3 regions of the Comamonas sp. E6 genome follow, and region 1 is predicted to be linked to each of the others. Evidence: predicted binding sites of a transcription regulator. Region 1 holds the regulator's gene; each other region holds the start of a gene.
The links. The regulator sigma-54, encoded in region 1, starts transcription at its own class of promoters, with help from an activator protein. The targets are predictions, from matches to a motif close to TGGCANGNAANCTGCTTT.
Positions count from the first base shown of each region.

Region 2: a site for sigma-54 is predicted at 1,254-1,271, ahead of CSE6_RS17625 (BMP family protein). Genes of this name have one in related genera too.
Region 3: a site for sigma-54 is predicted at 1,738-1,755, ahead of CSE6_RS01660 (CmpA/NrtA family ABC transporter substrate-binding protein). Genes of this name have one in related genera too.

Region 1 covers NZ_BBXH01000012.1:177,608-181,609, forward strand. The annotation lists gene CSE6_RS11875 (aspartyl/asparaginyl beta-hydroxylase domain-containing protein) at 1-489, shown strand, start outside; gene CSE6_RS11880 (RNA polymerase factor sigma-54) at 679-2,280, opposite strand; gene lptB (LPS export ABC transporter ATP-binding protein) at 2,426-3,208, opposite strand; gene lptA (lipopolysaccharide transport periplasmic protein LptA) at 3,205-3,861, opposite strand; gene ltrA (group II intron reverse transcriptase/maturase) at 3,984-4,002, opposite strand, start outside.
Region 2 covers NZ_BBXH01000019.1:124,137-128,138, forward strand. The annotation lists gene CSE6_RS17615 (GatB/YqeY domain-containing protein) at 44-490, opposite strand; gene rpsU (30S ribosomal protein S21) at 655-867, opposite strand; gene CSE6_RS17625 (BMP family protein) at 1,368-2,417, shown strand; gene CSE6_RS17630 (NAD(P)/FAD-dependent oxidoreductase) at 2,506-3,780, opposite strand; gene CSE6_RS17635 (SMI1/KNR4 family protein) at 3,831-4,002, opposite strand, start outside.
Region 3 covers NZ_BBXH01000005.1:134,366-138,367, forward strand. The annotation lists gene CSE6_RS01650 (DUF2809 domain-containing protein) at 1-320, shown strand, start outside; gene CSE6_RS01655 (nitrate- and nitrite sensing domain-containing protein) at 327-1,652, shown strand; gene CSE6_RS01660 (CmpA/NrtA family ABC transporter substrate-binding protein) at 1,912-3,183, shown strand; gene ntrB (nitrate ABC transporter permease) at 3,210-4,002, shown strand, end outside.

The sequences.
Region 1 (4,002 bases):
GCCATGTTTGCCGAGCTGCCGCCCGGCGCCAAGCTCAATCTGCACCGCGACCCCTATGCAGGCTCGCTGCGCTATCACCTGGCCGTGCTGGCCCCCAACGACGACCGCTGCATGATCGAGGTCGACGGCCAGCCCTATAGCTGGCGTGAAGGTGAAGGCGTGATCTTCGACGAGACCTTTATGCACTGGGCCGAGAACCGCAGCGAAGGCAACCGCATCGTGCTGTTCTGCGATGTGGAGCGCCCCATGACCAATGGCTTTGCCCAGTGGCTCAATCACTGGCTGGGCAAGAACGTGGTGGCCGCCGCCAGCTCGCCCAACAACGAGGGCGATCCGCGCGGCATGATCAGCAAGCTGTTCAAGATCTCGTTCTATGCGGGCAAGTACCGCCGCGCCTTCCGCGACTGGAATCCGACCTTCTACAAGATCCTCAAGTTCGGCCTGATGATTGGCGTGCTGGTCTGGTTTATCTGGTGGTTGGTTTCTTGATAACCCCCTGAGGCGCTACGCGCCTTCCCCTGGCCGGGCGCCCCCAAGGGGGACGGCAGCATCGCCGCAAGGGCAGCTCTTGCTCGCTGCCCCTTGCTTGAGGAATGCCTTATCAAGGCTCCCGCCCTAAAGACAGAGCAAGAAAGCCGCTGTGCGATGCATCAGCGGCTTTCTTGTTTCTGCGGTGCCCTACAGCGCCTTGCGCAGCGTGGTCGTCGGTATCTTGAGCTGCTCGCGGTATTTGGCGACGGTGCGGCGCGCGCACTCGATGCCCTGCTCTTTGAGCATATCGGCCAGCTTGGCGTCCGACAGCGGCTTCTTGGCATCTTCGGCATCGACAAACTGCTTGATCAGCGCACGCACGGCCGTGCTGGAGGCGCTGCCGCCGGTTTCCGTGCCCAGGCCCGAACCGAAGAAGTACTTGAGCTCGAAGGTGCCCTGGGGCGTGGCCATGTACTTGGCGGTGGTCACACGGCTGATGGTGGACTCGTGCAGGCCCAGCGTGTCGGCGATATCGCGCAGCACCAGCGGTCGCATGGCCAGCTCGCCATGCACAAAGAAGTTCTTCTGCCGCTCCACGATGGCTTCGGAGACCCGCAAGATGGTGTCGAAGCGCTGCTGGATGTTCTTGATGAACCAGCGCGCCTCCTGCAGTTGCTGCTGCAGCGCCGCATGGCCGTCGCTGTTCTTGTGGCGGCGCAGTACGCTGGCATAGATGTCATGCACGCGCAGACGCGGCATGACCTCGGGGTTGAGCTGCACGGAGAAGTCCACCCGGCCCGAGCCGGCCCGCACCGGGCGCACGATGACATCGGGCACCACGATATGGCGTTCCACGTCGACAAAGCGGCGCCCCGGACGCGGCTCCAGTCTGGCGATCAGGGCCATGGCCTCGCGCAGTTGCTCCTCGCGCGCACCGCACAGACTGGTGAGCTTGCGCAGATCGCGCCGCGCCAGCAGGTCCATGGGCTGAGCGCAGATGGCCTGCGCCAGCAGCAGCCGGTTCATATGCGCCTCGGTCGTGCCCTCATCCTCGGCGGTGCGGATCAGGTCGCGCAGCTGCAGCTGCAGGCACTCGGCCAGATCACGCGCTCCCACGCCCACGGGCTCCAGGCTTTGCAGCAGCTTCAGCGCAATGACAAAGTGCTGCTCCAGCTCCTCGCGCTCTTCCAGGTCGTCGCCGGCCAGGCTTTGCGCCAGCTCCTGCAGGGAATCCTCGAGATAGCCGTCGTCGCTGAGCGACTCGATGAGAAAGCGCAGCGCCGCCATGTCCGCCGCGCCCAGATGCAGGCTCAGCGCCTGACGATGGAGAAAGTCGGTCAGGCTCTGGTGCTCGCGCGCCAGATCGATGGCATCGGTTTCGTCATCGCCATCGCGGTTGCGCGTGGAGCTGCTGGCCGAGGGCGTATCCCACTCGCTACTGGATTCGCCACCCCATTCCCCGTCCTGACCGTCCAGGCCCTCGGCCTCCCAGTTCAGCGTTTCAGGGGTTTCGGGGTTTGATGTCTCCGCTACCGTTTCAGTAGCTTGTTGCGCTTGCGATGCATCTCTTTCAGCATGAATACTATCTGAAGTACTGTATTCACCGGCGCTATTAGCTACATCTACAGGAGCATCTCCCGCAGTTTCGGCCTCATCGCCCGCACGTTCCAGAAAAGGGTTGTCGACCAGCATCTGCTCGACTTCCTGCGCCAGCTCCAGGGTGGAAAGCTGCAGCAGCTGAATGGATTGCTGCAGCTGCGGCGTAAGCGATAAATGCTGCGAAACGCGTAGCGAGAGACCTGGCTTCATCGAGGCGCGGCCCCCAGACAATCATTGCAAACGCGCGCAGTGCTACGGGTTTGCCGCCGGGCCACCTCAAGGCAAACCCCGGCGCAGCCGGTCAGGGCCCCTTCTGGGGGCAGCGACCGCACAAAGTGAGGGAGCGTGGCGGTCATCACATCCTGAAATGTTCGCCCAGATAGACGCGGCGCACATCGGCGTTCTCCACGATCTCCTCGGGCGTGCCTTCGGCCAGCACATGACCGTCGCTGATGATGAAGGCGTGGTCGCAGATGCCCAGCGTCTCGCGCACATTATGGTCGGTGATCAGCACGCCGATGCCGCGCTCCTTGAGGAAGCCGATGATGCGCTGGATCTCGATCACCGCGATCGGGTCGATGCCGGCAAAAGGCTCGTCAAGCAAAATAAAGCGCGGTTGCGTGGCCAGGGCGCGGGCAATTTCCACGCGACGGCGCTCACCGCCTGACAGCGCCAGCGCCGGCGACTGGCGCAGATGCTCGACGCGCAGCTCCTGCAGCAGGCCCGTGAGGCGCTTTTCGATCTCGTCGCGCGTCAGCGCCTTGCCCTGCTCGTCCTTTTGCAGCTCCAGCACGGCGCGCACATTGTCTTCCACGCTGAGCTTGCGAAAGATGGAGGCTTCCTGGGGCAGATAGGACAGGCCCAGGCGCGAACGCTGGTGAATCGGCATGCCGCCCACCGGCTGGCCGTCGATGAAGATCTCGCCGCCGTCGCTGCGCACCAGGCCCACGATCATGTAGAACGATGTGGTCTTGCCCGCTCCATTAGGGCCGAGCAGACCGACGACCTCGCCTTTTTGCACGGACAGGGACACATCCTTGACCACCTTGCGGCTGCCGTAGGACTTGGCCAGATGTTTGGCCTCCAGGCGGCTGTCGGACTCGCCGCTGCGGCTGCTGGAGAAAGTCGGCTCGCTCATTTCTTCTCGTCGGCTTTCTCGCCGCCCAGCGTCATGCTCTGGCGCAGCTGCGTGGCAGGTGTTGCAGGCTTGGGCTGTGCCCCCGGCGTGCCGTCCTTGGGCGCCATGATGGCGCGCACACGGCCGCCCTGTCCCACGGAGGAGCTAGGCAGGCCGCCGCTGGTCTTCTGGCCATCGACGGTATAGACGTCGGTGATGTTGTTGTAGACGATGATGGAGCCCGTGACCTGATCGCTGAGCTGACCGCCACGGTAGCGGCGCATCTCGCCACGACGGATGAACTTGACGATATCGGCCTTGCCGTCGTACTCGATGACTTCGCCTTCGCCCTCGATGAACTCCTCGGGCTGACCGGCCACGGTATCGCGCTTCTGGCGGAAGAACGCTCGCTTGCCGGCCTCGGCCTTGATCACACCGTACTGATAGCCCTCGGCGTCCTGCCGCACATCGAGCTGAGCACCGCGCAGCACGATGGAGCCCTTGGTCATCACCACATTGCCAGTAAAGACACTGGTCTGCTGCAGCTCGTCATGACGCAACGCATCCGCCTCGATATTCATGGGCTTGGCGCTGTCGGCTTTTTCGGCATGGACAATGCCGGTCGCTGCTGCCAGGGCGCAGGCCAGCGCAAGAGGTAGGAGTGTTTTTTTCATGGAAGGCACGTTGGAGGGTAGGGACAGTTCATTGCTGAACCATCCCCCCCTAAGAACCGGACTTGCGACTTTCACCGCATCCGGCTCAAGCACAACAAGTTCAATCTTCAATACTCTCCATTCTAGGATGGATTGTTTTTT
Region 2 (4,002 bases), on a different contig from region 1:
AGGCGCCGTAAGGCGCCTTGATGAAGCAGCGCACAGGGCGCTCTCACTTGGTCAGCGCGGCCTTCACGGCAGCGGACACCAGGCCCATATCGGCCTTGCCGGCCAGCTGGGCCTTGACGGCGCCCATCACCTTGCCCATGTCGCCGGGGCCGGAGGCACCCAGTTCGGCCACGATGGCCTGCACGGCTGCGGTGATCTCGGCTTCTCCCATGCGTTCGGGCAGATAGACCTTGAGCACTTCCATTTCGGCCTTTTCCACATCGGCCAGATCGGCGCGGTTGGCGGCTTCGAAGGCGGCGATGGAGTCCTTGCGCTGCTTGATCAGCTTGTCGACGATGGCGATGACGGCTGCGTCGTCGAGCTCGATGCGCTCGTCCACTTCCTTTTGCTTCATCGCGGCCTGCAGCAGGCGGATGGTGCCCAGGCGCGCGCTGTCCTTGGCACGCATGGCGGTCTTCATGTCTTCGGTAATCTGGGCTTTCAGGCTCATGGCTTTCTCCTTGGGGTGGGCGAACGGACGCTGACTGTCCATGCGCTGGGAGGTCACTGCGCAGCCGGGCAGGCTTGGCAGTGGCCAGAAAACAAAAAACCCGCGCCTGGCGTCCCGAGCGCGGGTTTGCGGCTGTTTTAAGGCCGACTGGTCCTAATCAACGATTAGTACAGCTTCTTAGGCAGTTGCATGCTGCGAACGCGCTTGTAGTGACGCTTCACGGCAGCAGCCTTCTTGCGCTTGCGCTCGGCTGTGGGCTTTTCGTAGAACTCGCGAGCACGCAGATCGGTCAGCAGACCCAGCTTTTCGATGGTGCGCTTGAAGCGGCGCAGGGCAACTTCATAGGGCTCGTTTTCTTTGACGCGGATGGTAGTCATTTAATTTCCAGATATATCTGTGCTGACAGAGGGTTCTCGGGAAGATCGGGCCTGAGAGCCGTGAACAGCGGTTTCCCCGCCACTTTTTAACTAGTATGGCCGACGGGGTAATGCCAGCAAAGTCGAGCATTATAGACCAAGACTTGGGCTGCGTCTTGAATGGGGTGTGAAGCAATTCGGCATCGGTCGCGCGTACATGGTTTTGCGGCAGCAGGCAGGGCGTTGTCGCAGACCAGATTCAGGCACCGCCATTGTGCCTTTTGGACTATCGGCGCGTTCAAGTCGCGTGTATTGCGGAGCGAGGCCGGATGCGCAATGCAAGAGCACGGTGCTGCCCAGGAGCCAGGACAGCCGAGCCCGGCGCTGGGGTTTCTTGGGAGTATCGTGTGCACGGAAATTGCATACAGTTTGAGGACTTTATTTCGTGACCGAGGTCAAGGAATAAGTGGGTTTCGTGCCTGTGCGCGTCGCTGTTTTTCTGTGTTCAAGGAGCTTCCATCTTGTCCAGCGCTTCTCATTTCTCATTTATTTCGCGTCGCCAATGGATGGCTTCGGCCGTAGCCGTGCCGGGCTTGCTGGCATTGACGGCCTGTGCCGGCAGGGCCGGAGTTTCCGGGCCTGCCGCATCCGGCGGTTCCCTGGTGGTGGGCGGTCTGTTTGCGGGCTCGCGCAGCGACAAGGGCTTTATGGAGGCCGGCTGGCGCGGCCTGGAAAAAGCACGCCAGGAGCTGGGCGTGCAGACCCGCTTTCTCGACGGCATGGCGCCCAGAAAGGAGTTGCTGGTGCCGGCTCTTGCACAGCTTGCGGAGCAGGGTGCGCAACTGGTGATTGCCCATGGCGGGCAGAACAATCAGGCCGCAGCCGAAGTCGCAGCGCGCTTTCCCAGAACCCAGTTCGTCGTGACCCAGGGCGCGGTACAGGGAGGCAATCTCTGCAGCTATGACGTGCTGCAGGAAGAGTCGGCCTATCTGGCGGGCGTGCTGGCGGCGCTGACCACCAAAACCGGTGTGGTCGGCCATATGTCGGGCATTCGCGTGCCCCCGGGGCTCAAGGGGCGTGCTGCCTATGCGGCCGGTGTGCGCGATACCGACCCCAGGGTCAAGCTGCTGACGAACTTCTCGGGCGATCAGGACGACAACGCTTTGTCGCACCGCATTGCCAAGGCCCAGATGGCTGCCGGTGCCGATGTGATCTTCACCATGCTCAACTCCGGCCGCGATGGCGTGACTCAGGCCTGCCGCGAAGCGGGCACGCGCCAGATTGGCAATGTGATCGACTGGACCACGGTGGACCCGCAGGTGTTCGTCGCTTCCGCCTGGGCCGATGTGGGCATTGGCGCGTTCTTGGCCGTCAAGGACATGCAGGAGCGCGGTGCGCCCGGCCCGGGTATTCGCAAGATTGGCCTGAGCGATCCGGCGGCCGTACGCCTGACAATGGGCCAGGGCGTGGCCGCCGCTGTGCGCGAGCGCGTGGCCAAGGCGTCGGCTGCCATCGCCTCGGGGCAGCTCAAGGTTCCCGAACACTATGAAGGCAAGGAGTTTTCTGCCTGATCGGGTGGTGCGCCGAAGGCGCTGGCAGCAAAAAAGGATGGCTCAACCATCCTTTTTTCATGGCGGCAGGCGCTTCGGTTCCAGTCGCTCAAACCATGACTGACTGCTTTTCCGCCATGGCCTGGGCGCAGGCGGCGGCACTGGCCCAGGCCCACTGGAAGTTGTAGCCGCCCAGCCAGCCGGTGATGTCTACCACCTCGCCGATAAAGTACAGGCCCGGCCGGGTCTTGCATTCCATGGTTTGCTGGGACAGCACCTTGGTGTCCACGCCGCCCAGCGTGACCTCGGCTTTTTTATACCCCTCGGTGCCCGTGGGGGTGATCTCCCAGCGCGACAGCTGCTCGGCCAGTCTGGCCAGGGCCTTGTCGCCGGCCTCGTTGATGGGGCGCTGCAGCTCGGGCATGCGGCCGACCCAGGCATCGGCCAGGCGCGCGGGCAGGTGGGCGGCCAGCTCGTTGGCCACCAGCTTGCGCGAGTGGAGCTTGGCTTGGGCCAGCACCTCGGCCAGATCCACGCCAGGCAGCAGATTGATCTGCAGCGGGGTGCCGGGCTTCCAGTAGCTGGAGATCTGCAACACGGCGGGACCCGAGAGGCCGCGGTGGGTGAACAGCAAATCCTCGTGGAAGCTCATGCGCTCCTTTTTGCTGCCGGTGCTGATTTCCACAGGCAGGGCCAGACCGGCCAGGCCCGCGTAGGGTTGCCAGCCTTCGCCGTCGAAGGTCATGGGCACTAGGCCGGGCGTGCGCTCGATCAGCGGCAGATCGAACTGCTGGGCCAGGCGGTAGCCGAAGTCGGTGGCGCCTATCTTGGGAATGCTCAGGCCGCCGGTGGCAATGACCAGATTGGCGGCCTGTACCAGGCCACGATCGGTTTCAATCTGATAGCTGAAATCGCTTTCTGTGTCTTGGTTTGACGGCGAAAGCACTACTTTCTTGACCTGGCAAGGCTGCCAGCGCTGCACGCCGCCCGCGCTGCACTCGGCCAGCAGCATGGCGATGATGTCCTCGGCCGAATGGTCGGCAAACAACTGGCCCTTGTGCTTTTCGTGGTGGGCAATGCCGTGTCTGTCCATCAACGTGATGAAGTCGGCAGGCGTGAAGCGCGAGAGGGCCGAGCGGCAGAACTGAGGGTTCTGCCCCACAAAATGCTTGTGCGGCGCACGCACGTCCAGATCTCGGTTGGTGAAGTTGCAGCGCCCGCCGCCCGAGATGCGGATCTTCTCGGCCACCTTGGGCGCATGATCGATCAGCAGCACTTTCAGGCCCTGCTGGCCGGCCTGGGCCGCGCAGAACAGGCCGGCGGCACCGGCGCCGATGATGATGGCGTCAAAAATCTGGAAGGGGACCTGTGAAGAGGAGGACACGGCGGGCAGGGCGATGGAGCAAGAACAAGGCCGCGATTGTCCCAGATGCCTCAGATTTTGGGCTCGTCCACTACAAAGCCCCAGAAACCGTCGTCGCAGTGAATGCAGCAGGCCGTAAAGTGATTCAGGTCACTGGCGTGAAACCAGATTAGGCCCAGCTTGGAGTCGCACAGTGCATCGGCCTGATCGGCGAGGCTGAGTGCCGCAATATGCTCCAGCTCC
Region 3 (4,002 bases), on a different contig from region 1:
ATGTGCCCTTTCCCGCCGTGCTGGGCAATTATCCGGGCGATGCGCTCTGGGCCTGGGTGGTGCTGTTGTGCGTGGCCTGGCTGCGGCCGGCCATCACGCGCGGCAAGCTCATGGCCTGTTCCCTGGTCATCGCCTTTGCCATCGAGTTCCTGCAGCTCTATCAGGCCCCCTGGATGCAGGCCCTGCGCGCCAACAAGCTGGCCTATCTGGTTCTGGGCAATGGCTTCGATCCCCTGGATTTGCTGGCCTACGTCGTGGGCATCGGTGTGGGCACCATGATGGACTGGCTCTGGCAGAGGCGGCAGCGTCGCCTTGCCTGAGATGGCATGAATCGTGCTCGTCGTTCATGGCATCAACATGACGACAAGCACTACCCCATGAAAACGCCTCTGCACTATCTGGTGGCTGCAAGGCAAAGCGAGATTGCCGAGCTGGAGCAGATCAGCCGCGCCAGCAGCCTGGTGGCGAGCGTGTCCGAGCTCGTTCATGCGCTGCAGAAAGAGCGCGGTCTCTCGAATATCTTTCTGGTCAGCGGTGGAGCACAGGCGCAGCAGAGCCTGCTCGATCATGGCCGGCATGTGGACCGGGTCATGGAGCGAGTCTGCCTGGCGCTTGAAGAGCTGGGTGCGCGGGCGCCGGGTGCGCATGGCGCTCGCCTGTTCAACGCGATCGCCAATGCGCTGCAAGGCTTTGAAGCCCTGCCGCTGCTGCGCCGCCGGCGCGATGCGCTGCAGCTGAGTGCCGAGGATTGCACGCAGGCGCTGATCCGCATGATTGCGGCCTGCCTGACCGTGGTGTTCGAGGCGGCGGACAGCGCTTGCGATCCCGATATTGCGAAATTGCTGGTGGCGCTGTTTCATTTCATGCAGGGCAAGGAGCTGGCGGGTCAGGAGCGCGCCACGGGGGTTGCGGCGTTTACCGTAGGGGGCGGCAAGTCGGAGCGTCAGCGCCATTGGCTGCATCTGATCGAGTCTCAGGAGCGCTGCTTTCAGGTGTTTGCAGACTTCGCCAGTCCCTCGGGGATGGAGCGCTGGCAGCAGCAATGCGGGGCCTGCCCCGATATGACGGTGATCGAGAGGCTGCGTCGAATGGGCTGCACGGCGGGGGACGGCGTGCTGCTGGACCGTAGCCTGAGCTCGCCGTGGTTCGAGGCCTGTTCCAGCCGGCTCGATGCCATGCACCAGATTGAGGCATTTCTGGCCCATGAGCTGCAGGAGCAATGCCTGTGCAAGCTTGAGCAGGCCCGTACAGCGCTCTGCCAGCAACTGGCGCTGCTGGAGATGCAGCCGCAGCCTGGGACTCGTGCCGAAGCGGCTGCGGCCTTTCTGGGGGCCACGCAGTCAGCCGCCTCCTTGCCTGCGGAGGGTGCGTACGGGTTGCAGCTCGAGAAAAGCATCGTCTTGCTGATGCAGGAGCAATCCATGCGCCTGCAGGACATGCAGACCGAAATCGACAAGGCTCGTGCCACGCTCAAGGAGCGCAAGACCATAGAGCGGGCCAAGGGCGTGCTCATGAACTACCGCCAGCTCAGCGAAGGCGATGCCTACAAACTGATCCGCCAGACGGCCATGAACCAGAACCGGCGCATGCTGGATGTGGCCGAGGCGATTCTGGCCACGGTGGACTTGCTGCCCGGCAGCACCAATTCATAGCCTTGGCAGCGCGGTGTTTGTTGCACTGCACCAAATATGGGCCAAAACCGGGGAAGCAAAGCCTGCTCCACCTCTGATCAAGGTCTGGCATGGTTTGTGCATGACTGTTGATGTCAAGCAGACCAAAGGCGGTCGCGCTTAAAGCGTTATTACGAGTGACCTGGGACAACGGCGTCCTTTTCTCCTCACACCCGAGGAGGGAAGGGCGCCTTTTTGTTTTCCGGATCGCCTTCACCACGATTCTTGATGGAGTTTTCTCATGAGCCAGCGCCTTTCTTCGACTACTGTTCCCGTACCGGAGCCCGTATCTGCCGGTGGCCGGCGTGAGTTTTTGCGCGTGGCCGGTGTTGCCGCCCTCTATGGCACGCTCGGACACCATGGCGCCTGGGCCGCAGGCTCCGACGCACCGGAGAAGAAAGAGGTCAAGATAGGCTTCATCCCGCTGACCGATTGCGCCAGCGTGGTCATGGCCTCGGTGCTGGGCTTCGATCAGAAATACGGCGTGAAGATCGTCCCCAGCAAGGAGGCGAGCTGGGCCGGCGTGCGCGACAAGCTGGTCAACGGCGAGCTGGACTTCGCCCATGTGCTCTACGGCCTGGTCTACGGCCTGCATCTGGGGGTGGGCGGCCCAAAGAAGGACATGGCCGTGCTCATGAGCCTGAACAACAATGGCCAGGCGATCACGCTGTCCAAGGCCCTTGCCGACAAGGGCGCGGTCGACGGAGCCAGCCTGGCCAAGGTTATGGCCAGGGAAAAGCGCGAATACACGTTTGCCGGCACTTTCCCCACCGGCACGCACGCCATGTGGATGCATTACTGGCTGGCGGCAGCAGGCATCAACCCTTTGTCCGAGGCAAAGCTGATCACCGTGCCGCCGCCCCAGATGGTGGCCAATATGCGTGTGGGCAATATGGATGGCTTCTGCGTGGGTGAACCCTGGAACCATCGCGCCATCATGGACGGCATCGGTATTACGGCCAACACCACGCAGGACATCTGGAAGGATCATCCCGAGAAGGTGCTGGGCATCACGGGCGAGTTCGCGCAGAAGAATCCCAACACCTGCCGCGCCGTGATGATGGCGATTCTGGAGGCCAGCCGCTGGATCGACGCCAGCTTGCAGAACAAGACGAAGATGGCCGAGATCGTGGCCCAGAAGTCATACATCAACACCAGCGTGGACGCCATCAACCAGCGCATTCTGGGCCGCTACCAGAACGGCCTGGGCAAGACCTGGGACGACCCCAACCACATGAAGTTCTTCAACGACGGGGCCGTGAACTTCCCGTATCTGTCGGACGGCATGTGGTTTCTCACCCAGCACAAGCGCTGGGGTCTGCTCAAGGCCCATCCAGACTATCTGGCCGTGGCCAAGCAGATCAACCGCATCGACCTCTACCAGCAGGCGGCAAGCCAGCTCAAGGTCAGCGTGCCCAAGGATGTGCTGCGCACCAGCAAGCTGATCGACGGCGTGGTCTGGGACGGCAAGAACCCTGCCCAGTACGCCGACAGCTTCAAGATCAAGGCCTGAGGCCGCCATCCGACAGGAGAACCATCATGGTCAGTGCCGTACTTCACGCGCCGCTCGAACTCGATCCACCGCACGATCCGCAACTGGCAGCCCAGGCGGCCAATGATGCGCTGCTCGAAACCTCAAAAGAGATAGCTGCTGGCGCAGAACTTGTAAAGGCTGAAGTGCAAAAAGATATCAAACCCAAAGCGATAGTCACGGCTCCGGTTGCGGTGGCACCCAGCCGCTTGCGCCAATGGGCTGAACAGCTATTTGCTCAGGTCCTGCCGCCGCTGCTGGGGCTGGCGCTGCTGGTCGGGCTGTGGTCGCTGGTATCGAGCAGCACCGGCAAGAGCATTCCGACTCCGGCCGAGACCTGGGAGCAGGCCCTGCAGGTGTTCAGTGATCCCTTCTACCGCAACGGGCCCAACGACCAGGGCGTGGGCTGGAATGTGCTGTCCTCGCTGCAGCGTGTGGCCCTGGGCTTCGGTCTGGCGGCACTGGTCGGCATCCCTTTGGGCTTTGTGATCGGGCGCTTCGGCTTTCTGTCGCGCATGTTCAATCCCTTGATCAGTCTGCTGCGCCCGGTCTCGCCGCTGGCCTGGCTGCCGATCGGCCTGCTGGTGTTCAAGGGCGCCAATCCGGCAGCCATCTGGACCATCTTCATCTGCTCGATCTGGCCCATGGTCATCAATACCGCCGTGGGCGTGCAGCGTGTGCCCCAGGACTATATGAATGTGGCGCGCGTGCTCAATCTGTCGGAGTGGAAGATCGTCACCACCATTCTGTTTCCAGCCGTGCTTCCCTATATGTTGACGGGCGTGCGCCTGGCCGTGGGCA